3 regions of the Bacillus rugosus genome follow, and region 3 is predicted to be linked to each of the others. Evidence: predicted binding sites of a transcription regulator. Region 3 holds the regulator's gene; each other region holds the start of a gene.

Region 1 (6,955 bases), 1.3 Mb from region 3:
GGGTTTCCGAAGTGTCGGAATGTTTTTCTTTCTGATTGCAGCAGCCAGTTTTTTTATACGTCTTATCTCCGGGAAAATATTTGACCGATTCGGAGCGGCAGCCATCCTTATCCCCGCATCAATATTCTCAATAGCAGGCCTTTCAATATTATATATTGCCCAAACCAATGCAATGTTTTTTACAGCGGCAATATGTTACGGATTTGGGTTCGGCTCAATATTTCCGGCTATCCAGACATGGTGTATCAATCTTGTAGAAGAGCATGAACATGAGGATGCTATGGGGACATTCTTTAATTTTTTTGATATGGGAATTGGAGGAGGATCGTTGTTATTAGGTGTGGTGGCAACGCTTTATTCTTATCGGGAGCTTTATATCGCTTCTATTTTGGTGTACCTGCTGTTTCTTTTATTATATATTTTATTTATCTGTTCCAAGAGAAAACGGATGTAATAATTTGGGGAGGGCAGAACAGTGACCCGTGAGAATATAAAACGCACAGCCGTTCGCCAATTTAATGAACTTGGCTACGAGGGAGTCAAAATGGCGCATATTGCAAAAGAATTAGGAATTCGGAAACAATCTCTGTCCTACCATTTCTCGTCAAAAAAGGATCTGCTGATGGAAGTGTACCCCGAGATTGTTGAAGAAGAAGTAGCGTTTATCAATGATTTTTTTGAATCACGAAAGCATATGCCAGCCAAGAATCTTATATATGATTTTTTAAAAGAAACACAGATGCGCTTTCATGCTATGCCCAATGTAGCCTTTTTGCAGGCGATGTCGTTTAAGGCTCCTGCTGAAGTAAGTGATTTTATTTCAGCCCAGTACCTGATGTTTCTGCATGCTTTGAAAAGCCGGGTTGCACTTGTTTTTAAAGAATCGGGCATCACCTGTCCGCCCGAGAAGTGTGCGATAGCCTTCATCACTCTTTTTGACGGGCTGAACATTCAGCTGGTTTACGAGAATAAACAATCATTTGAGCGGTCTTTAGAGATTTCCTTCGATATTTTTTGGCGAGGGCTGAAGGCGAAAGCTTGAAAAATACCAAGGGCGAACAGCCCTTGGTATCCCCTACACGCTATTGATCCAGCTCTTTCATTCGTTTCGTAAGCTCATTGAACGCGTGATCAAGCTCCTTGTACCCTTTATCATTTGGCGTCATAAAACTGAGCTTGCCCAGCACTTCTTGTCTTTCTGTCTCAAGCTTTAAACGAAGCTCCTCCCGGTCATTTCTTTCTGATGGAACGCCACTCAATTGCTTTTCGATGCCATTGTCTGAGATGACGAGTTTACTGTTTGTTGTTTTTTCGAGAAAGTATCGGTCATGTGAAACCGCCAGCAATGTGCCGCTGTAGTGTGACAGTGTTTCCTCCAGCTGTTCGCGTGACGGCAGGTCGAGATGGTTTGTCGGCTCATCTAAAATCAGCACGTCTTTTTCCTCTAGCATATATGCCATCAGCTTGACCTTTACACGTTCACCCATACTCATATGCTTGATCGGCTCAGTCCATTGCGAAGCTGTAAAACCTAAGTGCCTCATCAGACTTTGAACGTGTCCTCTTGCTTTGTATGTTTCATGATCAAATAACTCTTCCGGTGTTTGTTCTAAAGGCAAATCAAACACCTCTTGCGTTAAATAGCCGATATTTGCAGACGGCGATACCCATACGCTTCCCTCAGCCGTTTCCTGTCCCAGAATGATTTTCAATAATGTTGTTTTTCCGCTGCCATTGGGTCCTATGATCGCTACCTTTTCGCCGTGCTGAATTGTAAAATGTGCGTCTTTAAAGAGGATCCTTTCGCCAAAAACCTTCGTTACATGCTTAACTTCTAAAAAACGTTTTCCTGTTTTTTTGGTTGTATCAATTGAAAAGCGGACAGTATATTCCGGCTCAACGGGTTCGGCCTTTGCTTTCTCCAGCTCTTGTTCAAGCCGCTTCCGCTTGGATTTAATCTGGGCATCCGTACGCTTCGCTTTTACCCGGTGATATTCTTTAAACCCTTCCTTTTTCGTCGATTGGGCGTGGGCTTTTTCCGACCATGAAGCAAGCTCATTCATTTGTGCTTCAATCCGTTCAACCATTTTTTGCTGCTTATCATATTCACGCTGCTGGGCGAGTCTTTTCTTTTCCCGGAACTTCATATACCCAGAGTAATTTCCTTTGAATTCAATCAGGGTTTGAGCTTCGAGCGACCATATTTTTGTTGCGGCTTCGTCTAAAAAATAACGATCGTGAGAAACAAGAATTACAGTGCCTCTATAACTTTTCAGCTGTTGAATGAGAAATTGCAAGCTTTCTTCATCAAGGTGGTTTGTCGGTTCATCTAACAGTAAAAGATCTGCATCCTCTGATAGTCCTTTCGCCAGCCGTGCTTTCAGTTTTTCACCGCCGCTTAACTGTTGGAAATCCCTGACGGGCACACGCCATTTCTCCAGTAACTTCTTTTCGGCAGGCGTCAGATCCGCAAAGGAATACGACGCGGTTTCCTGCTTAACCAACGTCATTTTTACATCCTGCTGAAGGATTTGTCCTTGTGCAGGAGCTAAGTCATTGTGAATGAGGTGCAGCAGCGTAGACTTCCCAGCACCATTTTTTCCAATAATCCCAATGATATCTCCTTGCTGAACACTGGCATTTATGTTTTTAAAAACAGTCAGATCCCTCACTTCATAGCTGACATTTGTTAATGTTACGATCTCTTTCATCCATATCCCTCGCTTTAAAGGGAGAATAAAAAAATCCTCCCAAAATGTATTGGAAGGATTAGCCGCACCGTTGCATGATCAAATAAGCTATTTATTTATAAATAGCAATGTCGTATATATAGAAAATGGGCAGACTAATCCTATTTTTTCTGATTTGAAATATTGATTTCAAACGGCAAAAATAAGATTAGTTAATCATTGTCCACCCATCATCCCTTCTTGTTTTGATTACACACACTATAGCATAACTTCAAATTCAAAAGCAAAGGTCATTTGTCATTTATTTTCATCAAAAAAGCTCCTGCTCTCATTTCTGAGGCAGGAGCTGCGAATCTTATTGATGCTTCGCTTTTCTCACTTTATAAATCACAATCAGCAAAATAAACCAAACCGGCGTGACAAATAAGGAAACACGAGTATCCTCAGCCAATGCCAGCACAACCAGGATAAACGCCAGGAACGCAAGAATCAGGTAATTGGTAAACGGGTAAAGCGGAAGCTTAAATTTGTTTGTTTTCGCTAATTCAGGTCTTGTTTTCCGGTATTTCATATGGCAGATGACCGTAATCCCCCAAATATAAATAAAGCAGACGGTTGAAATGCTTGTGATCAGGGTGAATACGCCTTCTGGCATGATGTAGTTTAACGTAACACCGATTAAAATCACGATAGCTGAAAAGAACAACGCATTTCTAGGTACTTTACGCGGAGTCAGTTTCGCCATTGATTCAGGCGCATTGTTATCTTTCGCAAGGGAATAGACCATACGGCTTGTACTGAATACAGCGCTGTTGCATGCTGAGGCAGCGGATGTCAGCACCACAAAGTTGATAATGCTTGCTGCCCCGACGATACCGACCGCGACAAATACCTGTACGAATGGGCTCTCGCTAGGATTAATGACATCCCAAGGATAGATGCTCATAATCACGAGAAGAGCACCGATATAGAAAAGCAGGACCCGGACAGGGATATTGTTGATCGCTTTAGGGATTACTTTTTCAGGGTTTTCTGTTTCACCGGCTGTCAGTCCGACCAGCTCAATGCCGACAAAGGCAAATACAACCATCTGGAACGAGAGGATAAACCCGTGCATGCCATTCGGGAACATACCTCCGTGGCTCCAGAGATTTGTGAAACTGGAGACGCCTGAGCTTGTGGAAAAACCTTTAAAGATCATCACAAGGCCAATGACGATCAGCGCCAAAATGGCAATGACTTTAATTAAAGCAAACCAAAATTCTAATTCTCCAAAGAGCTTGACGGTTGCCAAGTTCATAATCAGTAAAATAATCAGAGCGATTAAGCCGGGCACCCATTGCGGCACACCCGGAAGCCAATATTGAGTGTAAAGTCCGACGGCTGTCAGATCAGCCATTGCAATCGAGATCCAGCAGAACCAATAGGTCCAGCCGGTGATAAAGGCTGCCATATCGCCTAAATAGTCTTGTACAAAATCAACAAAAGAGTGATAGTTCAAATTCGATAACAGCAGTTCACCCAGAGATCTCATAATCAAAAAGCAAATGATGCCTGTGATCATGTAAGCAAATAGAATCGACGGTCCGGCAAAATGAATGGATTTTCCTGAGCCGAGAAATAAGCCCGTTCCAATGGCCCCGCCGATGGCGATGAGCTGGATGTGCCTGTTTTTCAAGCCTCTCTCCAATTTTTGCTGATTTATATTGTCTTTCGTCATATCGTCTGTCACTTTGTGTGTTCCTCCATTGAAAATTGTTTATTGGGTCAGCAATATATTTTTAATGATTATTATAACACTAAAATTTCTATCTTTTTTACTATACAGGAAATATGAAAAGAAATTTTTATGGTTTTGAACGATGCATCATAAAAAAAGCGGCTCAATTTAGGGAGCCGCTTTCTTTTATGCCATTTCAGTTTTTTTCATGTACAGGTATAGCCCATAATCTGTCGGAGCGGATGCGTATCCTGTCTGCCGCAGCATTGCTGTGATATTGCCGCGGTGGTATGTCCCGTGATTGACAACGTGGGGAACCAGCTCAGAAACAGTCGTTTTCATGATTCCGCCTGAGGGATTTATAATCTGGAGGGGCTTATTGAGCTGCTCTTTTTGCTGTAAAAATAATGTATAGCGCTCGGATAATGTCAGAAACAGGTCTTCCATTTCCTCCATTTCTTTTGCCTCTGTCTGTTCTTTAAGTTGTTCAGCTAATGCCAAAGCATCAGTCATGCTTTGGCCGGAAAACACTTCAATCCAGCCGAGATCAGAAAGATAAACATGAGACAGCACATGGGATATCGACGGAAACACGCTTTGGATTTCTTGGCGGTACACCTCTTGTGGAAGCTCTTTTAATCGGTTGAAGATTTGCTGATTGGCCCAGACGTTATATTCATACAATTTTAATGAAAAATCTGACATGTTAATTTTCCCCTTTCGCGTTTATAACGTCTATTATACACGAACAAGCGTTCCTGGTAAGGTGTTCGTGAATAAAATTTGTTGACAGACATAGTTTAGGGGAATAAACTAATTGACATTGATCATAAAGTTTAGAGGGGTAAACTATAGTGAGGAGGGGCAGTTGTTGAATGAACAAAAGCTATGTCAGGCGATAAACCTGTTCGTGGAAGTATTACTTGAAGGGACAGAGTTTGTGCATCATGAAATCAATCAGGATGTCTTCAAGAATATCTCAAGGGAGCAGGCAGACCTGTTAAAGATTTTAAAAGTCAAGGGCCCAACCTCTCCCGGCAGCCTAGCCATGTATCAAAATGTACATAAAAGCGCGATTTCAAACAGGCTGAAAAAGCTGCTCGATAAGGGATTGGTTGAATGGGATGCCTGTCCGGCGAAAAGTGATAAGCGCTCTAAGCTTATTAACATCACATCCAGCGGTGAAACCATACTGGAAGAATTAGATTCAGCCATTTTTAATGCTCTCAAAGAGCTGATCGATGATATAGATGAGAAACACTTAAATTCCATCATAGAGATATTCACCATTCTAAAAAGCAAATTTAAAGGAGGAGATTCTGCAGAATGAGGGCAATCATCAAATTCAAGTGGGCAATTGCAGCGGTTATATTAGCACTTACCGTCGTTTTGGGTTTGTTTTCTCCGAACTTAACGGAGCTGGCCAATCAAAAGGGGCAGGCCCAGCTTCCTGCAGATGCTGTTTCAGAAAGAGCAAATGCCATTTTAAAACAAGCGGGCGAAGACAATAATTCGATCAGTATAGTCTTTACATTAGATCACGCTTTGAAGAAAGAAACAGAGGATCAGCTCCGGACAATGATTGATAAAGTCAAAAAGATCGACGGTGTAGAAGAAATAACGTCTCCTCTAACAGCAGACAAAGAAGTCAAAGACCAATTGATTTCAAAAGACAAAAAAACCGTTCTCATTCCTGTCACGATTACAGGTTCTGATAAAAAAGCGGAAAAAATCGCGGATGATATTTATAAAATCGTTCCTAATGATTTGACTGCATATATTACGGGAGCCTCTCTCATTAATCAGGATTTCGCTCACAGCTCAGAAGAAGGGCTCAAGAAAACGGAAGTGATCACAGTCTGCTTGATCATCGGTTTACTGCTGATCGTGTTCCGATCTGTTGTGACGCCTTTTATTCCGATTGTAGTTGTCGGTTTCTCTTATCTGATCAGTCAATCCATATTGGGCATCCTTGTGTACAATGTTGATTTTCCTATCTCGACGTTTACGCAAACCTTCTTAGTTGCCATCCTGTTCGGTATCGGAACAGATTACTGCATTCTGCTTCTTACCCGATTCCGTGAAGAGTTAGCGAACGGGCATGACAAAAAAGAAGCGGCGCTTATCGCTTACCGTACGGGGGGAAAAACCTTATTTATTAGTGGATTTGCGGTATTGATCGGATTTTCCGCCTTAGGATTTGCGAAGTTTGCGATTTTCCAATCCGCAGTAGGGGTAGCAGTCGGTGTAGGGATATTAATGATCATTCTCTATACACTGCTGCCATTATTTATGGTGACGCTGGGCGAAAAATTATTTTGGCCTTCTAAGAAAGTGCTGTCGCACAGTGACAACAAATTATGGGCGTTTCTCGGCAGACATTCCGTTGTGCGTCCGTTTCTGTTTATTGTCATCACGGTGATTATCACGCTTCCGTTCATTTTGACCTATGATGACCAGATTTCATTCGATTCGACTGCGGAAATCAGCAGCGATTATAAATCAGTAAAAGCTCTCGAGGCCATCAAGGATGGATTCGGTGAAG
Region 2 (6,955 bases), 1.6 Mb from region 3:
GCAAAAAGACTCTCGCCTTGGCATCCAGCATGGCGTCAATATAAAAGTGGTGATCATCCTTTATATTTGCAGAGTTCAGCGTCCACTGATAATAACGGTCAAATTCTTTACGCAAATCGGGGTCTTCTATGTTTTCTAAGAATTCATTGTATAATTTCTCTCGTTTTTCTTTTGTTTTCTGAAATTCATTGTCAAAATGATAGCCATTGCGGACATAATTTTGAATATTGGCCAGGGCAAAATACGGATTCTCTGCCCAAATCTGTTCAATCAGATCATGGCTTTTTACAGATCTCCACCCGTATTCCTGTAAAAATCCATGGATGTTCTTCAGGAATTGTTTTCCATCATCTATTTGTTCCAATTTTTCCTGCAGCTGTTCCGTCTTGGTGTTCTCAAAAATGGACAGCAAATTCGGGTTTTCCTGAACTTTAACGGAAAATAGCCACAGGTGGCGGTCTGTTTCCAGTGATTTGTTCATTTTTCCTGTCAGCATCTCGTAAAAATGAGCGTTTTCGGATTCTCCTTGAATATGTTGATACATTGCTTGCAGTTTGTTTGTTAGAAGAACTTGTGGAAAAACGATATTGAAGTGCTCCTCATAAGCCGTGAGATAAAAGGCCTTCAGTTTTTGAAAAGCATCTAGTGCGCTTTCTGCGGTATGCTCAGTTTGTGCGAGCTGGTCAAGCGTTCGGTAAAATGGGAGGTATGTGTCATTGATGATGTCATACATACGCTCCGATAATATCGGAAAAAGCTCTTTGCCTAAGTCTTCAGTCGGAGGCTGTTGTCCGCCTTGGCTTTTGGAATAAACATGTCCGCGATAAAGCTTTACTTCTTCAACAACTACACCAATCGGGAACTTTTGCATGCTCTTCTTCAAGCCGTATTCCAGTGCCGGTACAATGAACGAAGAAAATAACGGACTCACCGGACCTTCAATATTTGACTCCATGTTGAGCCAGAAATCATTCATATCAACGTCTGTCATCATGAAGCTGCGTTCTTCTTCTGCCGCTTTTTTGTCCTGTTCAATGGTTGTAATCGGGCGGGCCTGCAGAAGGTATACTTGATGATCAGCGATTCCGAATTCTATATCGACTGGATATCCGTACAGGTCTTCGGTTTTTTTCGTGATTTCAGTCAGTTCGATCACTTGTTCATCTGCAAGGCAAAAACGGCTGCGCATATCTTCACTCGTTTCTTTTTCTGTGATTCCTTCTGCTGCAGACTCCATGTAGATTTCCTTTGCACCTATTTCTTTCTGAATCTCAAACGAAGACTTATTGACTATAAATGTGTCTGGGGTGACACTTCCTGAAACGACAGCTTCCCCCAAACCATAGCTGGCGCTGATTAATAGCTCTCTATCATCATGGGTAACAGGATTGCGGCTGAAAATAACACCTGACACTTCTGAATCGATCAGCCCCTGAACGACAACTCCCATTAACGGCTCTGTGATTTGGTTATTCATTTTTTTCTTATAGCTGCTGACTCGGCCTGAGAAAAATGAAGCCCAGCATTCTTTCACTTTAGCTAGAAATTCTTCCTCTGTTTTAATATTTAAGTAGGTTTCATATTGACCCGCGAATGAAGCGCCTTCTAAATCTTCCGAGGCAGATGAAGAACGCACGGCAACGGATCGGTATGATTCTCTCAGCTTGTAAAAGGAACTTGTCAGCTCATGTTTCAGTTCCTCAGAAAATGCTCCGGCGATGATCCTGCTTTCGATGTTTTCGCTAGTCTCATGAAGCTGGTTATCCTCCATAAAACGGGTGAGCGCATTCGTTTGAATAATAAACCCGTCGGGAACAGGGAGACCGTGTTTGGTCAGTTTAATCAAGTTCATGCCTTTTGCTCCAGCAAGCTGGCTGGATTCTTCTGCATGGCGAAATATTATAGAGTACATATTTGAAACCCCTCTTTCCTTCATTTTGTTTTTCTCTCTAGTCTTTTATGACGGAGCCTGTGTTCGGAAAAATGATAGTGAACACTATCACTCAATTGTAGGTTTTCAGGAAAATGCTGTCAAACGCAGAAAGCCCTAAATAAAATGAATAGTTAAGTTAGTTAGATTATCATGAAAATGCGGCTTAACTGGTGCAGTATACCTATTTTTCTTTTATTCTCGGAATTTGGAAGCGGACTTGAATATGCAGATGAGGTTCATAAATTCATAAAAAAGTGCCGCTGATTGGGACAGTGGCAAAATGAAATAAGTGAAATAGAGTTGCTTGTTGTGCTGTTATCGGCACCAAAGTGCAAATAGGTGATTGATTTTAGGTGAAAAAGGGTATGGTGTAGATAGAGGGAACGATTGCACGATTGTCCGATTCTTCATTTTTTACTATAATCAGATCAGATGAAGAATCCCTGAGGAGGGTTTTTGTTGATTACAAAAGCCGTTTTTGCATTGTTTTTCCCTTTTATGCTCGTTGTTCTTTTTACAAGAGTCACCTTTAATCATTATGTGGCGATCGCTCTAACAGCTGCATTGCTGTTTGCCTCTTATTTAAAAGGCTATACAGAAACGTATTTTATTGTAGGATTGGATGTTGTGTCTCTTGTGGCTGGCGGACTGTATATGGCTAAAAAAGCTGCTGAGAAAAAAGAAGAATAAATCGGACATAATGAATATAAAGACTGAATTCCTGCTTTTACGTTTTAAAAGCAGGTTTTTTATACACGAAAACAGCTGGAAATAAAAAACCACCGAACTTTAGTTCGTATTTTTAGTGATTTTACATTCCATTGTGTTACTATATCTATAGGAAGATTTCGTTAAAGAAACGGAGGCTTATTTTTGTGAAAGATCGCTTTGAGTTAGTCTCGAAATATCAGCCCCAAGGAGATCAGCCGAAAGCCATTGAAAAACTTGTAAAAGGAATTCAGGAGGGCAAGAAGCATCAGACTCTGCTGGGTGCGACAGGAACGGGGAAAACATTTACGGTGTCCAATTTGATTAAAGAAGTCAATAAGCCGACGCTCGTGATTGCCCATAACAAAACCCTTGCTGGACAGCTTTACAGTGAGTTCAAGGAATTTTTTCCGAACAATGCTGTCGAGTATTTTGTCAGCTACTATGATTATTATCAGCCGGAGGCGTATGTGCCTCAAACGGATACGTTTATAGAGAAAGACGCTAGTATTAATGATGAAATTGATAAATTGAGACACTCCGCTACATCGTCTCTGTTTGAGCGGAGAGATGTCATTATTATTGCGAGTGTGTCTTGTATATACGGCCTCGGTTCCCCTGAAGAATACAGGGAAATGGTCGTGTCACTGCGGACGGAAATGGAAATAGAGCGCAACGAGCTGCTCAGAAAACTTGTAGACATCCAATATGCCCGCAACGATATCGACTTTCAGCGCGGTACATTTCGTGTGCGCGGGGATGTAGTGGAAATCTTTCCGGCATCTCGTGATGAACACTGTATCAGAGTTGAGTTTTTCGGTGACGAAATCGAACGAATTCGGGAAGTAGATGCGCTGACAGGAGAAATTCTCGGCGACCGTGACCATGTTGCGATTTTCCCGGCCTCCCACTTCGTCACGCGGGCCGAGAAAATGGAAAAAGCGATTCAAAATATCGAGAAGGAGCTTGAGGAGCAGCTGAAAGTCATGCATGAAAACGGCAAGCTGCTTGAAGCGCAGCGTTTAGAGCAGAGGACAAGGTATGATCTTGAAATGATGCGGGAAATGGGATTCTGCTCTGGCATTGAGAACTATTCAAGACATTTGACGCTTCGGCCTCCAGGTTCAACGCCGTATACGCTTCTTGATTATTTCCCTGACGATTTTATGATCGTAGTGGATGAGTCACATGTGACAATTCCTCAGGTGCGCGGCATGTTTAACGGAGACCAGGCGCGAAAACAGGTGCTCGTGGATCACGGCTTCCGGCTACCATCAGCGCTTGATAACCGTCCGCTTCGTTTTGAAGAATTTGAAAAGCATATGCACAATATCGTGTATGTATCAGCGACGCCAGGGCCGTACGAGATTGAGCATACAGATGAAATGATCGAACAGATTATTCGTCCGACGGGGCTTCTTGACCCGCTTATCGATGTGCGTCCCATCGAAGGCCAGATTGACGACTTGATCGGCGAAATTCAAGCAAGAATCGAGCGGGATGAACGGGTGCTCGTGACAACCTTGACGAAGAAGATGTCAGAGGATCTGACCGATTATTTAAAGGAAATCGGCATTAAAGTAAACTATCTGCATTCTGAGATTAAGACGCTTGAACGGATTGAAATTATCCGCGACCTGCGCCTTGGCAAGTACGATGTGCTTGTCGGCATCAACCTGCTGAGGGAAGGGCTCGACATTCCTGAAGTATCTCTCGTTGCGATTTTGGATGCGGATAAGGAAGGCTTCCTTCGCTCTGAACGTTCGCTGATCCAGACCATCGGACGTGCCGCAAGGAACTCTGAAGGCCGCGTCATTATGTACGCAGATAAAATGACGAAATCTATGGAAATTGCAATTAATGAAACAAAACGCCGCCGCGAGCAGCAGGAGCAGTTTAACGAAGAGCACGGCATTACGCCGAAAACGATAAATAAAGAAATTCGCGATGTTATTCGTGCCACAGTAGCGGCTGAGGATAAAGCGGAATACAAAACAAAAGCCGCGCCGAAGCTGTCGAAAATGACGAAGAAAGAACGCCAGAAAGTCGTTGAACAGATGGAGCACGAAATGAAGGAAGCCGCCAAGGCGCTTGACTTTGAAAGAGCCGCGGAGCTTCGCGATTTACTTTTAGAGCTAAAAGCGGAAGGATGATGAACAAATGGCTATGGATCGGATAGAGGTGAAGGGAGCCAGGGCGCATAACCTGAAAAATATCGATGTAACAATTCCAAGAGATCAGCTTGTCGTTGTTACGGGTTTGTCCGGATCAGGGAAATCCTCTCTAGCCTTTGACACCATATATGCAGAAGGACAGAGACGGTATGTCGAGTCGCTGTCTGCCTATGCCCGCCAGTTTTTAGGGCAAATGGATAAGCCGGATGTTGATGCAATTGAGGGGCTGTCTCCCGCCATCAGCATCGATCAGAAAACAACGAGCCGCAATCCGAGATCTACTGTCGGTACGGTTACTGAGATTTATGATTATCTGCGTCTTTTGTATGCGAGAGTAGGGAAGCCTCATTGCCCGGAACACGGAATTGAGATTACATCGCAGACCATTGAGCAAATGGTGGACAGAATTCTAGAGTACCCGGAACGGACGAAGCTTCAGGTTCTGGCCCCGATTGTCTCAGGCCGAAAAGGCGCTCATGTCAAAGTGCTTGACCAGATCAGAAAACAAGGCTATGTCAGAGTCAGAATTGATGGCGAAATGGCTGAGCTTTCTGATGATATTGAATTAGAAAAGAATAAAAAGCATTCGATTGAGGTTGTCATTGACCGGATTGTGGTGAAGGAAGGCGTGGCCGCCCGTCTGTCAGATTCATTGGAAACGGCGCTTCGCTTAGGTGAAGGACGGGTCATGATTGATGTCATCGGTGAGGAGGAGTTGATGTTCAGTGAGCATCATGCCTGCCCGCACTGCGGATTTTCAATCGGCGAGCTTGAGCCGCGGCTGTTTTCATTCAACAGCCCATTCGGAGCGTGTCCGACGTGTGACGGTCTCGGAATGAAGCTTGAAGTGGATGCGGATCTCGTCATCCCCAATCAAGATTTGTCATTGAAGGAGAATGCGATCGCCCCTTGGACACCGATCAGCTCACAATATTATCCGCAGTTGCTTAATGCGGTCTGCACCCACTACGGGATTGATATGGACGTGCCGGTAAAAGATCTGCCGAAGCATCAGTTGGATAAAGTGCTGTACGGCAGCGGCGACGACCTGATTTATTTCCGATATGAAAATGATTTTGGACAAATACGTGAAGGCGAAATTCAATTTGAAGGCGTATTGCGGAACATTGAAAGACGCTATAAGGAGACAGGCTCTGATTTCATCCGTGAGCAAATGGAGCAGTATATGTCTCAGAAGGCTTGTCCGACATGCAAAGGCTATCGGTTAAAGAAAGAGGCGCTTGCCGTATTGATTGACGGCCGCCACATCGGCAAAATTACCGAGCTGTCTGTAGCCGACGCACTTGCTTTCTTCAAAGGTCTTACCCTTTCTGAGAAGGATATGCAGATTGCCAATTTGATCTTGCGCGAAATTGTGGAGCGTTTAAGCTTTCTGGACAAAGTCGGCCTTGATTACCTGACACTGAGCAGGGCAGCAGGAACATTGTCCGGGGGAGAGGCGCAGCGTATCCGGCTGGCGACACAAATCGGTTCGCGCTTATCCGGTGTCCTTTATATTTTAGACGAGCCGTCTATCGGCCTGCATCAGCGTGATAACGACCGCTTGATCAGCGCTCTGAAAAATATGAGAGACCTCGGGAACACGCTGATTGTTGTCGAACACGATGAGGATACGATGATGGCAGCCGATTATTTAATAGATATTGGACCGGGGGCCGGCATTCACGGCGGACAGGTGACGTCTGCGGGTACGCCGGAAGAAGTGATGGAAGATCCAAATTCATTAACGGGCAGCTATTTATCAGGGAAAAAGTTCATCCCATTGCCTCCTGAAAGAAGAAAGCCGGACGGGCGCTACATTGAAATTAAAGGCGCTTCAGAAAACAATCTGAAAAAGGCAAATGCCAAGTTCCCGCTTGGAACGTTCACAGCGGTTACAGGGGTTTCCGGCTCCGGAAAGAGTACCCTCGTCAATGAAATTTTGCATAAGGCGCTGGCGCAAAAGCTTCATAAAGCGAAAGCGAAGCCCGGCAGCCATAAAGAGATTAAAGGCTTGGATCACCTAGACAAAGTCATTGACATTGATCAGGCGCCAATCGGAAGAACGCCGAGATCCAATCCTGCGACATACACCGGTGTGTTTGATGACATTCGTGATGTATTCGCGCAGACAAATGAA
Region 3 (6,955 bases):
CACGTCTCCTTCAAGCCCTGTGTATTTGCCCCATCCAAATGATGCGCCCATCTCAATCGCAAGACGTTTTTTCACCTCTGCAGGAAGAACAGAGTTTTTGTATTCATCAGATTGTTTATCGAAACGGTCCATTGAAGGCATGCTGACAACAGAAACATCAATATTTTCTTTAGCCAATTCAGCCTGTGCTTCAATCGCAAGACCTACTTCAGAGCCAGAAGCGATAAGAAGAGCGTCAGGTGTTTCGTTTTTAGATTTAGAAACGACATATGCACCTTTTTCTACTCCTGCCAATGCTTCTTCAGCTGTTTGATCGATCGTAGGAAGGTTTTGGCGTGTCAATACTAACGCTGTTGGCTGATCAGTGCTTTGCACTGCAAGCTTCCATGCTGCCGCTGTCTCGTTGCCGTCTGCAGGACGCATCAAGGAAAGATTAGGCATCGCACGGAGTGAAGCAAGCTGCTCAACAGGCTCGTGAGTCGGGCCGTCTTCACCTACAGCAATACTGTCATGTGTGAAGACATAAGTGACAGGAAGACCCATTAATGCTGCAAGGCGAATCGCCGGACGCAGGTAATCAGAGAAGACAAAGAAAGTTCCGCCGAATACACGAAGTCCGCCATGAAGCGCCATACCATTTAAGGCTGCACCCATTGCAAATTCACGAACACCAAACCAGAAGTTTTTGCCTGAGTAATCAACCGCTGTAAAATCACCGGCATTTTTAATTGTCGTTTTGTTTGATCCCGCTAGGTCAGCAGATCCTCCGACAAAGAAAGGAATTTTTTTCGCAAGTCCGTTGAGAACTTCACCAGAAGATGCACGTGATGCCAGGCTGCTTCCTTTTTCATAAACAGGAACCTCTTGATCCCAGTCCTTTGGAAGCTCTCCTTTGATTGCAAGCTCAAGCTGTTCAGCAAGTTCAGGATAAACTTCTTTATATTTAGCGAATTGGGCTTTCCATTCCTGTTCCTTTTTCTCGCCTGATTCTTTAACCGCTGAAGCGAAATGCTCATATACTTCTGACGGAACGTAGAAATCTTCTTCATACGTCCACGCGTAAGCTTCTTTTGTTAACTTGCTTTCCTCTTTACCAAGCGGAGCACCGTGAACACCAGATGTGCCGGCACGGTTAGGTGAACCGAATCCGATTGTCGTTTTCACTTCAATTAATGTAGGTTTCTTTTCATTTTGGCGTGCTTTTTCGATAGCCGCTGTTAATTCTTCAATATTGTTTCCATCCTCAACATAAAGAACTTCCCAATTCATTGCTTCAAATCGCTGTTTCACGTTTTCAGAGAATGAACGGTCGAGATCTCCATCGAGAGAGATGTCATTAGAATCGTATAATACGATCAGACGGCCAAGCTGAAGATGGCCTGCGAGTGAAGCGGCTTCAGAAGAAATACCTTCCATTAAATCACCATCACCGCAAATACTGTATGTATAATGATCGACTACGTTAAATGAATCACGGTTGTAAGTTTCAGCTAAATGGCGTTCAGCGATAGCCATTCCGACTGCCATGGCAATTCCTTGGCCAAGCGGACCTGTTGTCGCATCAACACCGGCAGTATGTCCGAATTCCGGATGTCCAGGTGTTTTGCTGCCCCACTGGCGGAATCCCTTAAGATCTTCGATGCTAAGATCAAACCCGCTTAAATGAAGCATGCTGTATAAAAGTGCTGATCCGTGTCCAGCAGATAAAACAAAACGGTCACGGTTAAACCAGCCAGGGTTTGCTGGACTTACGTTCATAAATTTTGTCCACAGCGTGTATGCCATTGGAGCGGCCCCCATTGGCATCCCTGGGTGACCAGAATTTGCTTTTTCAATAGCGTCTATTGACAGTGTGCGAATGGTAGCAACTGATTTCTTTTCAATTGTATCCATAAAAATCCCCTTCCTTATGTGTTGTACCCTTACATCATAAATGTCTGACGACTTTTTCTCAACTGTTTCAGCTTAAATTTGAGAGAAACTTGTTGAATTTTGTCACATAAGAGTTTTGCTTATAGTATATGCAAAAGAGGAATACGATATTTCCGTATTCCTCTTATATTAGTGAAGTTTGTTATTTCTTTGTTCTTTTTTTAGCTTTTCTGGTGTTACATCATTGCCTTCAGGGTCAATGATTTTCACACTTTTTAATGTGTTTTTCATAGAAGAGCGAAAACCTTTCAGGTACTCTTGACGAAGCTTTTGCTGTTCGGCTTTTTCTTCTTCAGTCATAACGCCAGCTTTAGCTTTCGCAGCAAGTTCATTAATTCTGGCAATTTTTGCGTTTGAAATCATGTTAAACTCCTTTATTGCATTTTGTCTATATAGTACTAGATCAAAAAGAGTTTTACAACTGATTCACTCGGCTGTCTCGTCATTCTCTATGTATTCCTGAAACCGCCGGTGGACGGTCGCTTTAGACACATCATAGCCAAACCCTCTTAGCGTAGCCGCGATTTCTGCGAACGTCAGTTTATTCGCTCTTAGACGGACGATCTCTGAGATTGGGACCTCTATTCTTTCTTTTCCGCTGTTTTCATGTTGATTTTTCAGGTTTTTTTGCGGTTTAAAACCATTTTTTACTGCACGCTTCATTCCCCGCTTGATTTTCATGTTGTGAATTTTCCGCTGGTATTCCTCCACAATGCTGACGATCTCCAGCACCATCGAGTCAGCCTCCGATAGCTCCAGCTCACCTCTGTGAGCCGTTGTATAGACTTTCACACCTTCTCTGTAGATACAATGAAGCAATGCGATTTTTGCATTTCCCCGCCCGAGCCTTGTCTCATCCTGAACCAAAATGACATCAATTCCAGAATTTTTGATCTCATCAAGCAGTTCAAATACACCGTCCCGATCCATTTCGTATCCGCTGGCTTTTTCAGAAATCACTTTGAGGACTTCCATGCCGTTCTCGGCTGCAATGGCCGTAAGCTCCTCCTCCTGCCGCTTTAATGAAGTCTCCTGCTGTTCTTTATTTGTGCTTACGCGGGCATAAATGAGTGCTTTCATTTTTTCTATCTTTCCTCTCTATCTTACAGTTGCCAATTCATATGCATCCTGATGCTTCTTTTTCAACGGAATCACCAACTCATCTCCCGGCTGGATATCAGACGTCTGAAGATGATTGTTATCAGCTACCCATTCAATAAAATCATTTTTGTTTATCTTTTTTGTATCTGCTACCTGATCAGCAATTGACCAAAGTGTGTCGCCCTGCTGGACTTCTATTTTAACATACTGATTAAGCTCCTGACCGCTGCTTGTATATGATAGCAAAAGGATAACCGCGCTCAAAATCACTGTGAACAGACCGACAAAAATAATAGATTCTTTACTCATGATCATAACCTCCAACAGGAATGTTTGTTCGCTTTTTTATAATTTCAGTATATACGAACAAACGTTTCTGTCAATTGTTTTTTCGAACCTATGTTTGTACTGTAAGGAAAATCATGCTATAATCTACTTAAAATCGACGTTTTGAGGTGCGAAAAATGACGAAGCTATCAAAAAGGCAACTTGATATCCTCCGTTTTATTAAAGCAGAGGTTAAATCAAAAGGATATCCGCCTTCCGTGAGAGAAATCGGAGAGGCTGTCGGGCTTGCGTCCAGCTCAACTGTACACGGCCATTTGGCCCGTTTGGAAACAAAAGGGCTGATCAGACGGGATCCGACAAAACCTAGAGCAATAGAAATACTTGATGAAGAAGTAGACATTCCGCAAAGCCAGGTCGTAAATGTACCAGTCATTGGGAAAGTCACGGCGGGATCTCCTATTACAGCAGTAGAAAATATTGAAGAATATTTTCCTCTTCCTGACCGTATGGTTCCTCCTGACGAGCACGTGTTTATGCTGGAGATTATGGGAGACAGTATGATTGAAGCTGGTATTTTCGATAAGGATTATGTCATCGTTAAACAGCAAAATACAGCGAACAACGGGGAAATTGTAGTGGCGATGACAGAAGATGATGAAGCTACGGTAAAACGTTTCTATAAAGAGGATACTCACATTCGCTTACAGCCTGAAAACCCAACGATGGAACCTATCATCTTGCAGAATGTCAGCATTCTAGGGAAAGTGATTGGCGTGTTCAGAACCGTCCATTAACCTATTGATCTATCAGATGCATGAAAAACCCCCTCTTCCTTTACGGAGAGGGGGTTTATTGTACGAAAAAAGCAGGCTCGCCCTGACTTTTGGGTGCGAGCCTGAATAGGAGGAAAAAGAACATCATGTTTACACCATAATTATCCACTAAATAATTGTTGAAGTCAAGAAATTTTCTTTCCTTCAGGAAACTTTTATCATAATAATGTCCGTTTAAAACATTAGACGTTATCTCCTTAAAAATGTTTCATTTTCTTAGGTCGTGGAATGATGTTGCTTCATGTTTATGTAAGGAGCGCGGCAATTGAGTTTCAATGAAAATTTAGTACATTGTATAGTTGGTTCAACATTTTCCAAAAAAACAGCTCACTTCTCTTGATCAACGTGAGCTTCAATTAAAATGAAACATATTGTATACCATAACTGCCCTTTACCCGAACACTTGTACAGTCTTCTGAATGTTCTTCTGCAAATATACGGTAACGGTGAAATGAATCGATAGCAACCTTATCCTGAGCACTAAAATCAAACCAGCTGCCGCTGAATTGCCTCGTACTCAGTGTTGTATATTCTCCCATAAGCCCCATCCGCTGAAGTTTAACCTCAACTGAACAAGTATTGGCTCCCAATATGGTAAACTGATAGCCTAAAAATTAGTCGATCGCCGGAACATCACTGATATTTTCCAGAACAAACGTTTTTGTGCTGTCATTTAAAATAAAGTCTGTTTTGTAATCAAAATCTAAAGCTGACGCATGGGTACTGCTAATGCTAAAAAAACAATTCAAAACTGTTGTTAAGCCTAGGATTTATATTTTCAATCACATCCCTCCCTTACCATATTTTAACCATACATGATTTTTATGTATATGTTCTGTGTAGTAGCAAGAGGTCGTCTCAATCATAAAAATTCATATGCGTTTTTTGCTGTTTATAATAACGAAGCCTGTCTTGAAGGGTTCCGGTATGAAATTCAAATTTATGGCCGTCAGGGTCGGTAAAATAAATTGATTTTCGATCGCGTTCATCTCGTTCTCTGCCAGGCAGAATATTGACATGAAGCCTTTTTAATTTTGCTGACATTTCCGCAAACTCATGATCTTCAATAGTAAAAGCAATATGTGTATAAGACGCCTTAATGTCATTTCTCGGAATGTCAGATTCTTCATTAAGCGCAAGCCAGATGCCATTTAAATCAAAATATGCTGTTGTTCTTCCCTTTACCAGAAGCTTTGCATCAAACACTTTTTGATAAAAATCAATTGATGTATCCAGATGAGAAACTGAAAATAACAAGTGATTGATTCCTTTTATCTTCACAAATCATCCCCTCCTTGAAAGCTGATCATTCATTTGTACGACTTTTTTCCAAGAAAGTTTCATCCAGCCAGAAAAAAATACCAGTGTAAACAAAATCGGATTGTTTAAAATAATGACTGTACAGCGATGGCCTTTTATGGGTTCGATTTGAATAATTTGTTTACTGCCAAGGGTTTTCTTCAAAAATAACAATTTAGGTGGTCAAATGAAACATATCATTGCTCTTGCTTCAAAGGTTGCTTTTACTCTCGCCCTTTTATATGTGATTTTGGACAGATTCTATCACGCGCCCTTTTTAAGTGTGATGTTTATTGCACTTTTCTTAGGTTTTGTTTCCTATCTATCCGGTGACATACTCGTCCTTCCCAGAACAAACAATATTACAGCTTCATTGGCTGACTTTGGACTTTCATTCGTTATTCTTTGGGTCTTTGTTTTAACCCAAACAAGAAACGGTTTCTCACCATTTGCAGCTGCTCTGCTTTCCGCTGCCTGTCTAACTGTTTTTGAATACTTTTTTCATCGGTATTTGCTAAAAAATGTGCTGGATGAAACCTTCCGAAATGAACTGCCAGTCAGAGATAACACGCTGCAGTATCAAATAGAAGCCTCAGACGAGCTATTTCCTGACGTTACGAAAGAGCAGCATGAGGAATAGGAGGCTTAGTGCCTCCTATTTTTCAGTAGCTATTATTGATAAAACGGGACATTACCTCAGTAAAATCATAAAACCTTTCATTTTGAGTAACAGATCTGCTTCTTAAAGAAAAAATGCCAAACAAAGATCTTCTAAAACCTGTGCTCATTTCTAACTGGATGCTCAAACCTGTTTTTGATTTATTTGCAATGTTATTCGGACTTACACCTGCATGCGGATGGTCTGTACTGAGCAATACAGCTGGAAAACCCTCATTTTGCAGTTTTTCAACTAAATCTGCCGCTCTTATGCGATCTGTACCGCCGACTTCGATCTGCTGATCTTCTTCTGCATACCCATGCAATGAAATGACATATTCATGACTTCCTGTCATCTTCAGAGCCCGAGGCTCATCAAAATGCGTGCTTGTAATATGAAGCACTGAGTTTCCTGAAGATTTTAAGCCTTCAAATAAATACATTGAGTACTCTTTGCTGAGCTCTCTTGCTATTTCACTTGTCCCGCCTTCAATACCTCCTCCGTGAATCGCTAAAACAAGGACAGGGCTGCCGGCTTCCTTCGTAACAATGCCGTAATCAGAAGGGTCTTCATTGTGTTTTAATTCCTCAAAATTCTGATATACATCTTCAGCATATATTGAAGAAATCGGAGTAAATACCATAAAAACAAACAATAATTTTACAATATTAAGAGTTGATGGAAAACGTTTGGCTATGTTACAATCAACATGCTTCAAGGAATGGAGCAAACGGCGGAGCAGGGATACTTTGGCCGGTTTCATCTACTCCGCCTCTAAGTCCATATCAACAGGATGTCGGTTTCTTTGAGGCTTTAGCACGAATTTCTCGTCCTCCTTGTTAAA

Evidence for each region. Region 3 encodes LexA, which represses DNA repair genes until DNA is damaged. Its sites were predicted from a motif close to CGAACATATGTTCG; they were not measured.
Region 1: dinB (damage-inducible protein DinB) is a predicted target of LexA. The motif match lies at 5,156-5,169, and genes of this name have one in related genera.
Region 2: uvrB (excinuclease ABC subunit UvrB) is a predicted target of LexA. The motif match lies at 2,717-2,730, and genes of this name have one in related genera.

The regions. Positions count from the first base shown of each region.
Region 1 covers NZ_CP096590.1:593,246-600,200, forward strand. Annotated here, with positions in the region: gene M0696_RS03135 (MFS transporter) at 1-454, shown strand, start outside; gene M0696_RS03140 (TetR/AcrR family transcriptional regulator) at 476-1,042, shown strand; gene vmlR (ABC-F type ribosomal protection protein VmlR) at 1,083-2,711, opposite strand; gene M0696_RS03150 (amino acid permease) at 3,046-4,422, opposite strand; gene dinB (damage-inducible protein DinB) at 4,597-5,115, opposite strand; gene M0696_RS03160 (MarR family transcriptional regulator) at 5,282-5,740, shown strand; gene M0696_RS03165 (MMPL family transporter) at 5,737-6,955, shown strand, end outside.
Region 2 covers NZ_CP096590.1:3,498,719-3,505,673, reverse strand. Annotated here, with positions in the region: gene M0696_RS17810 (PEP/pyruvate-binding domain-containing protein) at 1-1,912, opposite strand, end outside; gene M0696_RS17805 (CsbA family protein) at 2,393-2,623, shown strand; gene uvrB (excinuclease ABC subunit UvrB) at 2,809-4,794, shown strand; gene uvrA (excinuclease ABC subunit UvrA) at 4,802-6,955, shown strand, end outside.
Region 3 covers NZ_CP096590.1:1,942,690-1,949,644, reverse strand. Annotated here, with positions in the region: gene tkt (transketolase) at 1-1,893, opposite strand, end outside; gene M0696_RS09670 (DUF896 domain-containing protein) at 2,062-2,295, opposite strand; gene M0696_RS09665 (YneB family resolvase-like protein) at 2,359-3,012, opposite strand; gene yneA (cell division suppressor protein YneA) at 3,031-3,348, opposite strand; gene lexA (transcriptional repressor LexA) at 3,498-4,115, shown strand; gene fosM (FosM family fosfomycin resistance protein) at 5,013-5,435, opposite strand; gene M0696_RS09645 (YndM family protein) at 5,641-6,093, shown strand; gene M0696_RS09640 (poly-gamma-glutamate hydrolase family protein) at 6,116-6,874, opposite strand.